Regions from separate parts of the Cupriavidus sp. 86D6 genome, predicted to be linked through region 1. Evidence: predicted binding sites of a transcription regulator. Region 1 holds the regulator's gene; each other region holds the start of a gene.
What was found. Region 1 encodes sigma-54, which starts transcription at its own class of promoters, with help from an activator protein. Its sites were predicted from a motif close to TGGCANGNAANCTGCTTT; they were not measured.
Positions count from the first base shown of each region.

Region 1 (3,276 bases):
TCACCTGAAGAAACGCTACGGCACGCGCACGGTGGTCAAGGACGTATCGCTCGACGTGAAAAGCGGCGAGGTGGTGGGGCTGCTGGGCCCCAACGGCGCCGGCAAGACCACGTCGTTCTACATGATCGTGGGGCTGGTGGCGCTGGACGAAGGCGACATCGTGCTCGACGACGAGCACATCAGCGGACTGGCCATCCACGAACGCGCCCGCATGGGCCTGTCGTACCTGCCACAGGAAGCGTCGGTATTCCGCAAGCTCAACGTGGAAGAGAACATCCGCGCGGTGCTGGAACTGCAGGTGGAAAACGGCAAGCCGCTGCCCAAGGCCGAAATCGAACGCCGCCTGGATTCGCTGCTCGACGACCTGCAGATCGCCCATCTGCGCAACAACCCGGCGCTGTCGCTGTCGGGCGGCGAGCGCCGCCGCGTGGAAATCGCGCGCGCGCTGGCGTCGTCCCCGCGCTTCATCCTGCTCGACGAACCGTTCGCCGGCGTGGACCCGATCGCCGTGGGCGAAATCCAGCGCATCGTGAGCTTCCTGAAGGCGCGCAATATCGGCGTGCTGATCACCGACCATAACGTGCGCGAAACGCTGGGCATCTGCGACCACGCGTACATCATCAGCGAAGGCACCGTGCTGGCCGCCGGCCAGCCCGAGGAAATCATCGCCAACGAGTCGGTACGCCGCGTCTACCTGGGCGAAAACTTCCGCATGTAAGGCGCGGCCGCCCCCGCGGCCACACTGCCGACAGGTTTCCGGCAGGTCATCGGCAGGTCATCGGCAGGTCATCGGCAGGTCATCGGCAGGTCATTTTTACCGCACTTGCCCACGGCTATTTCAAAGCCGTTGCCGATCAGGAAGCCGAAGCGATAGGTTGTAGCAAATTCCGTTCCAACAACGGAAAGATGCGCATAGAATAGGTCGCATGAAACCTTCGCTTCAGCTCCGCCTCTCCCAACATCTGGCCCTCACGCCGCAACTGCAGCAGTCCATCCGGCTGCTTCAGCTTTCCACGCTCGAACTGCAACAGGAGGTGGAACAGGCGCTGACGGAAAACCCGCTGCTGGAACGCGAGAACGACTGGATCGAAAGCCCGCTGCGCGTGGCGGCTGACGGCTCCGTTAATCTGCAAAGCGCCCCGGCGCCGGCCCCGTCCGAACCGCAGGCCAACGGCGACGATCGCAGCGAACATGCGTCCGGCGGCGAGGAAGAAGGCTTCAGCGATTCCGGTGCCGAGGACTACGGCAACGACTGGAGCCTCGACGACTTCGCGCGCCGCCCGCAGAACGACGAAGACGAAAAGACGCCGATGCAGTTGCGTGACGCGGACCCCACGCTGCGCGAGTACCTGATGGAACAGCTGACGCCGCTCAAGATTTCGGCGCGCGACAAGGGCCTGGCCATCTTCCTGATCGAATCGCTCGACGACGACGGATACCTGAGTGCGTCACTCGAGGAAATCTGCACCGAACTGCCCGAAGAACTCGAATTCGAGGTGGAAGAAGTGCAGGCGATGCTGACGCTGCTGCAGAGCTTCGATCCGCCCGGCGTGGGCGCGCGCAATGCCGCCGAATGCCTGAGCCTGCAATTGAAACGGCTGCAGCATCCGCAGCGCGAACTGGCCCTGTCCATCGTCAACCATCATCTTGAACTGCTGGCGGTCAGGGATTACACGCGCCTCAAGAAAGCGCTGCAGGTGGACGAAATTGCACTAAAGGCGGCGCACGACCTGATCCGCTCGCTGGCACCGTACCCAGGACATGCGTACAGCCGCCCCGAGGCCGATTTCGTGGTGCCGGACGTGTTCGTGCGCAAGAGCGGCAGCGGCTGGATTGCCCAGCTGAATCCGGATGTGATGCCGCGCCTGCGCATCAACGACATGTACGCGCAGATCTTGCGCGGTGCAAAAGGCGAAGCGGGGGCTGCGGGACTGCAGCAAAAGCTGCAGGAAGCGCGGTGGCTTATCAAGAACATCCAGCAAAGATTCGACACGATCCTGCGTGTGGCGCAGGCAATTGTGGAGCGTCAGAAGAACTTTTTTTCGCACGGCGAAATAGCGATGCGGCCCTTGGTTTTGCGGGAAATTGCCGATACACTCGGTTTACATGAGTCGACCATTTCCCGGGTGACCACGAACAAATACATGGCCACGCCAATGGGTACTTTCGAGTTGAAGTACTTCTTTGGTAGCCACGTCTCCACGGAGACGGGCGGCGCGGCCTCTTCCACGGCGATCCGCGCGCTGATCAAGCAACTGATAGGAGCCGAAGAACCCAGGAATCCTCTTTCCGACAGCCGCATCGCCGAATTGCTGGGCGAACAGGGCTTTGTGGTCGCACGCCGCACGGTGGCCAAATATCGCGAAGCACTGAAGATCCCCGCAGTCAATCTCCGCAAGTCTTTGTAGCCGAGCCGCAACCGCCTGCCTGGTGCGGCTCTTTCAGAAGGAGAAGCGCTATGAACTTCAAGATCAGTGGACACCACCTCGACATCACGCCGCCGCTGCGTGAGTATGTGGAAACGAAACTGGAGCGAATTGTCAGGCATTTCGATCAGGTCATTGGCGTGAGCGTGCTGCTATCTGTCGACAACCACAAGGAAAAGGACAAGCGTCAGTACGCGGAAATCAATCTGCATCTCAAGGGCAAGGACATCTTCGTCGAAGCGCACCATGAAGACCTGTACGCTGCGATCGACTGTCTGGTCGACAAGCTCGACCGGCAGGTGATCCGCTACAAGGACCGCGTGCAGGGTCATGACCGGGAAGCGGTCAAGTACCAGATGGCTGAAGCCCAGCTACAGCAACAATAGGCTGGCAAATCCTTGACTGCCCCTCGAGGCGGACGTCAGCGTCCCCGAGAGGACTGACAGGAAGAGAGCAAAGCCGCGCATCTGCGCGGCTTTTTTGATGGCTGCGCGCCCGCGTCGGGCTGACATTCTCCGTTACCTTCCCACCACGGCCGAAACCAATTGATTTGCCGGGGGTGTTCGCATCTTGCGCGGCTCGGTGTATGCTGCGCCATACAAGAACGACAGGCAGAACGGTCCCGGTGACCCGAACGGCAGGCCACGTGACGGAAGATCATGCGGGCGCCGGCGGCAATATCCGGGTGGGCAATCCGGCCGGCCAATCCGCGGCACCACCCGCGGCGCCGGCGCTGCAGTGCACAAGCGCGCTGTGGCCCTGCTCTATAATGAGCCGGACGTTCCAATGCGGGCGTCCACCAAGCACTCGATATCCTGAATTGCCCCATCCGGCGGGACGGCATTTGTGC
Region 1 is NZ_JBYPSB010000013.1:22,029-25,304, forward strand. Features, by position in the region: gene lptB (LPS export ABC transporter ATP-binding protein) at 1-718, shown strand, start outside; gene AC3G88_RS22800 (RNA polymerase factor sigma-54) at 927-2,408, shown strand; gene hpf (ribosome hibernation-promoting factor, HPF/YfiA family) at 2,459-2,812, shown strand.

Region 2 (3,276 bases), on a different contig from region 1:
GTGGACATGCACGGTGTCCAGCCCGGCATCCCGCAGCGCCGCGTCGATGGCCTGGGTATCGAGCGGCAGGTGTACCGCATCGCGTGCCTGCGCGTGGGCCAGGCCGAACGCCAGCACGGTTTCGGTGGTCTGGGCATGGCCGGTGCGGCCGATGGCCACACGGGCGCGCGTGAACTGGCGCAGGCGTTGCCAGGGATCGGCGGGATGCTCCGGGGGTGCTGGACGATTCGGCATCGATGTCTCCTGATCGGGTCACAGCGAGTCGGCCATGCTCAGCAGCGGCTGGCGCGCGGAAGGTGCCAGCAGGCGGCCGGCGCTGTCCAGCATGCCCATGCGCTGCAGCCATGCCTCGAACTCCGGGGCGGGCCGCAGGCCCAGCACCTCGCGCAGGTACAGCGCATCGTGAAACGACGTGCTCTGGTAATTCAGCATGATGTCGTCGGCGCCCGGCACGCCCATGATGAAGTTGATGCCGGCCACGCCGAACAGCGTCAGCAGCGTGTCCATGTCGTCCTGGTCGGCCTCGGCGTGGTTCGTGTAGCAGACGTCGCAGCCCATCGGCACGCCCAGCAGCTTGCCGCAGAAATGGTCCTCCAGGCCGGCCCGGATGATCTGCTTGCCATCGTAGAGATACTCGGGGCCGATAAAGCCCACCACCGTATTGACCAGCAACGGCTCGAAGCGCCGCGCCACGGCATAGGCGCGGGCCTCCATGGTCTGCTGGTCGATCCCGTGGTGGGCGTTGGCCGACAGCGCGCTGCCCTGGCCGGTCTCGAAGTACATCACGCTGTGGCCCACCGTGCCGCGCGCCAGCGATAGCGCCGCCTGGCGCGCCTCGTCCAGCAGCGCCAGCGAGATGCCGAACGCCGCGTTGGCGGCCTGGCTGCCGGCCACCGACTGGAACACCAGGTCAACGGGCGCGCCCTGCTCCATGGCCCGCAGCGTATGGGTGACGTGGGTCAGCACGCACGATTGCGTGGGCACGTCGTAGCGCGTCCGGATATCGTCGATCAGCTTCAGCAGCGTGACGATGGTGCCCAGGTTGTCGCCGGCCGGATTGACGCCGATCGTGGCGTCGCCGCACCCGTAGAGCAGCCCATCGACGATGGACGCCGCGATGCCGCGCGGGTCGTCGGTCGGATGGTTGGGCTGCAGCCGCACGGCCAGGCGGCCGGGCAGGCCGATCGTGCCGCGAAAGCGCGTCACCACCTGGCATTTGCGCGCCACCGCCACCAGGTCCTGGTTGCGCATCAGCTTGCTGACGGCCGCCGCCATCTCCGGGGTGATACCGGGTGCCACCCGTGCCAGCGTGGCCGAATCGGTCTCGTGGCGCAGCAGCCAGTTGCGGAAGTCGCCCACGGTCAGGCTGGCGATCTCGGCAAAGGCCGCCGCATCGTGGCTGTCGACGATCAGCCGCGTGACCTCGTCGTCCTCGTACGGAATCAGCGCCTCGGTCAGGCAGCGGGCCAGCGGCATGTCGGCCAGCGCCATGCGGGCGGCCATCCGCTCTTCCTCGCTGGCGGCGGCGATGCCGGCCAGCGCGTCGCCCGAGCGCGCGGGGCTGGCGCGGGCCAGCAGCGTGCGCAGGTCGGCAAACACATGCCGGCGGACGCCGACGGTCTGGGTAAAGGCCATGGCAGGCGGTCTCCTGGCGCGGCTGCGCCGTCTTCTGCTCCCCAATATAGGCCACGGCGACGATGCAAGTTCCACGCCCGGAGCGGGCAGGATCGCTTGTCTGCGCAAGCTGTCTTGCCATTGTTACGCGCCACGTCGACAATCCGCCTACTCATTCCAATTCAATCGTGCTCAGCCGAGACATGCCGCAGCTGGAAAACCCGGAAGACCGCGCCAACCATGGCGCCCTGAACGACGCCACGTCCTCATCCCCGCCCTCCCCGTCATCGGCCCGCCCGCGCCTGGCGCCGGGAAGCGGGTTCAGCGTCACGGCGGTGTCCTATGTCCTGACCGCCGGCGCGCTGCTGCTGGTCATGCATGCCAACCTGGTGGCGGCGCTGCTGGCGGGGCTGCTGCTGTATTCGCTGGTCGACGTGCTGGCGCCCCGCCTGACCCATTCCCGGCGCGATGCGCTGGCCGTGGCCATCCTGTCCGCCATCATCGTGCTGGCCCTGACCGGCGGCATCTGGGCGCTGGTGCATTTCCTGAACGTGGACAGCGCCACCGTCGAGCGGCTGCTGGACCATGCCGCCGACATCATCGACCAGTCCCGGACCCAGCTGCCCACCTGGCTGAGCGATTACCTGCCCAGCGGCACCGAGGAACTGGTCACCACGCTGCTGGGCGCCATGCGCGAGCATGCCCAGATGGCGCAGCGGCTGGGCACCGATATCCTCCGCACCCTGCTGCATATCCTGCTGGGCCTGATCATCGGCGCCATGGTCGCGCTGTACCGCGCCATTTCACGGCCCAACCGCCGGCCGCTGGCCGGGGCGCTGATCGACCGCGCGCGCACGCTGCAGCAGTCGTTCGCCCAGTTCATCTTCGCCCAGATCCAGATCTCGTCGATCAACACCATCCTGACGTCGATCTACCTGCTGGTGGCGCTGCCGCTGTTCCATCAGCACCTGCCGCTGTCCAAGACACTGGTGGCCATCACCTTCGTTGCCGGGCTGCTGCCGGTGCTGGGCAACCTGATCTCGAACACGGCCATCGTGATCGCGTCGCTGTCGGTGTCGCTGCCGATCGCCATCGTGTCGCTGTTCTTCCTCGTGGTGATCCACAAGCTCGAATACTTCCTGAACGCCCGCATCATCGGCGCGCGTATACAGGCGGCCGCGTGGGAGCTGTTGACGGTGATGCTGGTGATGGAAACGCTGTACGGCATCCCCGGCGTGATTGCCGGACCGATCTTCTACGCCTACGCGAAGCGCGAGCTGACGAATTCCGGGCTGGTGTAACCCGCCGCGCCAAGTCCCTGATTCCATTGGGAACGGGTACGCAGCAACTGGTACGACCAATTACGGCCGACAGCGCCCGCAAGCCGCCCGGCCGCGCCCCAACGGCGCCCGCTCAGGCGCTTTCGCCGTCCACCTTGCTGCGCACGAAGTCGATATGGGTCTGCATGGCCGTGCGCGCCTCTTCGGGCCGGCGCGCCAGGATGGCTTCGCATAGCGTGCGGTGCTGGCGCAGCAGCAGGTCCGACGATTCCCCGTCGGCCTCGCGCAGCCCGGTGCCGTTGATCGTGATGTGTTCGCGCAACATGCCGATCACGCTCGTATGCAGGTGCAGGAACATGGTGTTGTGCGACGCCTGTGCAAT
Region 2 is NZ_JBYPSB010000014.1:90,989-94,264, reverse strand. Features, by position in the region: gene eutC (ethanolamine ammonia-lyase subunit EutC) at 1-234, opposite strand, end outside; gene AC3G88_RS23890 (ethanolamine ammonia-lyase subunit EutB) at 253-1,635, opposite strand; gene AC3G88_RS23885 (AI-2E family transporter) at 1,818-2,915, shown strand; gene AC3G88_RS23880 (FadR/GntR family transcriptional regulator) at 3,028-3,276, opposite strand, start outside.
Region 2: a site for sigma-54 is predicted at 1,697-1,714, ahead of AC3G88_RS23890 (ethanolamine ammonia-lyase subunit EutB). Genes of this name have one in related genera too.

Region 3 (3,276 bases), on a different contig from region 1:
CTCGGCGGAACTGTCGCCGGTGCTGGGGCAGCCGCTGGTGGTGGAGAACATCGGCGGGGCCGGCGGCATCATCGGCGCCCGGGCGCTGAAGCGCGCCGAGCCCGATGGCTACACGCTGGGTATCCTGGCCAACCAGCACGTGATCAACGTCCATCTGTACAAGGACCAGCCCTACGACGCCGCCCGCGACTTCACGGCGATCTCGGCGCTGTCGGGCGGCCCGGTGGTGCTGGCGGTGCCGGCGTCGTCGCCCTTCAGGACGGCGCGCGAGCTGATCGACGCGATGAAGCAGAAGCCCGGCGCGCTGAACTACGGCTCGGGCGGCAAGGGCAGCGTCTCGCATCTGGCCGTGGAATCGCTGCTGCACCAGCACCATGTCGAGGCCGTGCATATCCCGTACAAGGGCGCCAGCGAGATATTGACGTCGATGCTGAGCGGCCAGACGCAGTTCGGCATGCCGGTGATGTCCACGGCGGCGCCGTTCCTGCGCAACGGCCAGATCCGCGCGCTGGCGGTGTCATCGGCCGCGCGGACCAGCTACTTCCCGAACGTGCCGACGCTGGCCGATTCGCTGCCGCCGGGCTTCGTACTCGATAACTGGAGCGGCCTGTTCGCCCCGGCCGGCCTGCCGGCGCCCATGGCGAAACGGCTATTCGATGCGGTGGCGGCGCTGCAGGGGAGCGGAAAGCTAGACGCGACGATGAAGGCCAATGCGGGGGAACTTCGGAAGAGCGATTCACCGGCCCAGTTCACGCGGATGGTGGCAGCGGACAACGCGCGGTATGGGAAGCTGATCGGGGAGATTGGGATGCGGGGGGAGGCGGGGTGACTTCATCGCCGGCCAGAAATGAAAAAAGCCCCGGGGAAAGTCCGGGGCTTTTTCAGATGTGGCCTATTTCTACTTAACCACCTGCCGGAGCAACGATCGGGCAGCTTGCCGGAGCGTAATTTGCGCTCCAGCTCGACGACGTGCCAGCGGTCATGCTGCAGCTCCAGCTGCCGGTGTTTGCCACACGGTTCCACGTAATGACGGCGCCAGAGACTGCAGCCGATGCCGTATTGCCCAATGTGGCCGAGATGGTCATCGGGTCAGTCGTCAGCACGACGACAGGAATGCCGCCAGCGTTAGTTAGCAAGGTCGATACGGTGCGGCCAGGATTGCACTCCGTCGCGCCCGGGTTTGCCGACGTCACAACAGTCGTGCGACCTTCATTCAGGCAGGTTTCGACAGCCGTGCGCAGCGCCGACGTTTCACCGATCACGCGATTGATCTGCGACTTCGCGACATACGATTGATATTGCGGAATCGCAATCGCAGCCAGGATACCGATGATCGCGACCACGATCATCAGTTCGATCAGCGTGAAACCCTTCTGGACCCGTTGGTGGATTCCCATCCGTGCTTTTTTCATGGAATTGACCCCTTTGAATTAGTTGAGAACAGCAGCTGCTGTCGGGGTCCTATAGAGCAACAGGTGTGCCAGGTCACATTTCGGCTAGAAATCGTTGAAATGTGAGATTTCTTGTCACCTGTAACCAGATGTGTCTGCCAAATCCTGTCACCCCACTCTGGTAGGGTGTGGCTCAAGATGCATAAAGTGACGGATTTTGTCAGAAAAAGTGGCGCTTAATTCGCCCTTAATCTGAGTTCAGCGCGGCTGAAACACGATTACCGCCATGCCGGCGACGGCGATTGTGACACCTGTCATATCCCAGATGCTGGGCCGCACGCCGTCCACCAGCCAGAGCCAGACGATGGCCACTGCTATATAGATACCGCCGTAGGCGGCATAGACCCGGCCCGAGGCGTCGGGGTGCAAGGTCAGCAGCCAGGCAAAGACCGCCAGCGAAGCCGCGCCGGGCAGCAGCACCCAGGGGCTGGCGTTCTGGCGCAGCCAAAGGTAGGGCAGGTAGCAGCCGAGGATTTCGGCCAGGGCGGTCAGGACGTAGAGCACAACGGTCTTCATTGGATTGTTTGTCTTGGTTGATGGAAGGTGCTGGCGGTTCAAATTGCCATATGCCGGCAAGCTGAACCTCGATGCCCTCTCCCCCGGCCCCTCTCCCGCCGGCGTGAGAGGGGAGCAAAACGCAAGCCTTTGAAGGCCTCGTGGTGTTCTCCCCTCTCCCATGAAATGGGAGAGGGGTTGGGGGAGAGGGCAAGCCCATCCCCATCCACCGCCCCCAAATCCCACTACCCCACCGCCGCCTTCAACGCCGCCACCAGCGGCTTCACCAGATCGTTCTCCTCTGACTCCCGCCGCCACATCACGCCCACAGGCGGCAAATCCCAACTCAGGGAAAACGGCAGCGTCGCCGCGTCGCCCAGTTCGATCAGTTCGGCGGCCACGGCACGCGGCACGATGGTGATGGCGTCGGGCTGGCTGCGCAGCAGCGTGGCCATCGGCTTGATCGAGTAGGTTTCGACGATCGGCAGCGGCGGCGCCACGCCGGCCACCGCGAACATCGTATTGATCGTACGGCGTACCGGCGTATGCGGCGGCGGCAGAATCCAGTCGAGTTCGGCCAGCCGCTTCCAGTCGAGGTCGCCGCGCGACAGCCGCGCCCTGGCCCGCGAAGGTACCACGAGCACTGGCTCTTCCCGGTACAGCGGCTCCTGCACGATGTCTTCCCCCGCCAGGTAGAACGAGCGCGCAATCGCGCAGTCCAGTTCGTGCTGGCGCAGCGCGCCGACCAGTTCGTCGGTGGTGCCCTCGCGCACGACCACCGAGAGGCGTGGCTGCTGGTTGAGCCCGTACGCCAGCGCGGCGTCCAGCACCGCGCGGGCCGTGTAGGGGATCACGCCCAGCCGCAGCCGGCCACGCCGGCCGGCCTCGATCACCGCCAGTTGCCGGCCCAGCGCCTCGGCATCGGCCAGCGTCATGCGCGCGTGGCTCAGCACGGCAGCGCCGGTGGCGGTGGGCTCCAGGCCGTTGCGCGTGCGCGTGAACAGCGGCGTCATGAAGATGTCCTCGATCTCGCGCAGGGCCTTGGTCACGGCCGGCTGGGACAGGTTCATCTCGGCCGCCACGCGCGACACGGATCGCTGCCGCTCCAGCGCCAGCAGCAGCGGCAAATGGCGCAGACGCAGGCGCGACACGATCTGATGCAGCAACTTGTCGGTGGCAATCGGCATGGCGGGGCGAGAAGGCGGCGAATGGGTATAACCGAATGGTAATGCAACGATAAGTTATTCGACGTTGGCAGTTATTTCGGCTGCCTATACTCGAACCACAAATCAAATGCATCAAACAGGAGTCATTTGCCCATGTTCACGAC
Region 3 is NZ_JBYPSB010000003.1:110,544-113,819, forward strand. Features, by position in the region: gene AC3G88_RS09515 (tripartite tricarboxylate transporter substrate-binding protein) at 1-829, shown strand, start outside; gene AC3G88_RS09520 (pilin) at 903-1,412, opposite strand; gene AC3G88_RS09525 (YnfA family protein) at 1,650-1,967, opposite strand; gene AC3G88_RS09530 (LysR family transcriptional regulator) at 2,192-3,133, opposite strand; gene AC3G88_RS09535 (gamma-glutamyltransferase family protein) at 3,266-3,276, shown strand, end outside.
Region 3: a site for sigma-54 is predicted at 1,466-1,483, ahead of AC3G88_RS09520 (pilin). Genes of this name have one in related genera too.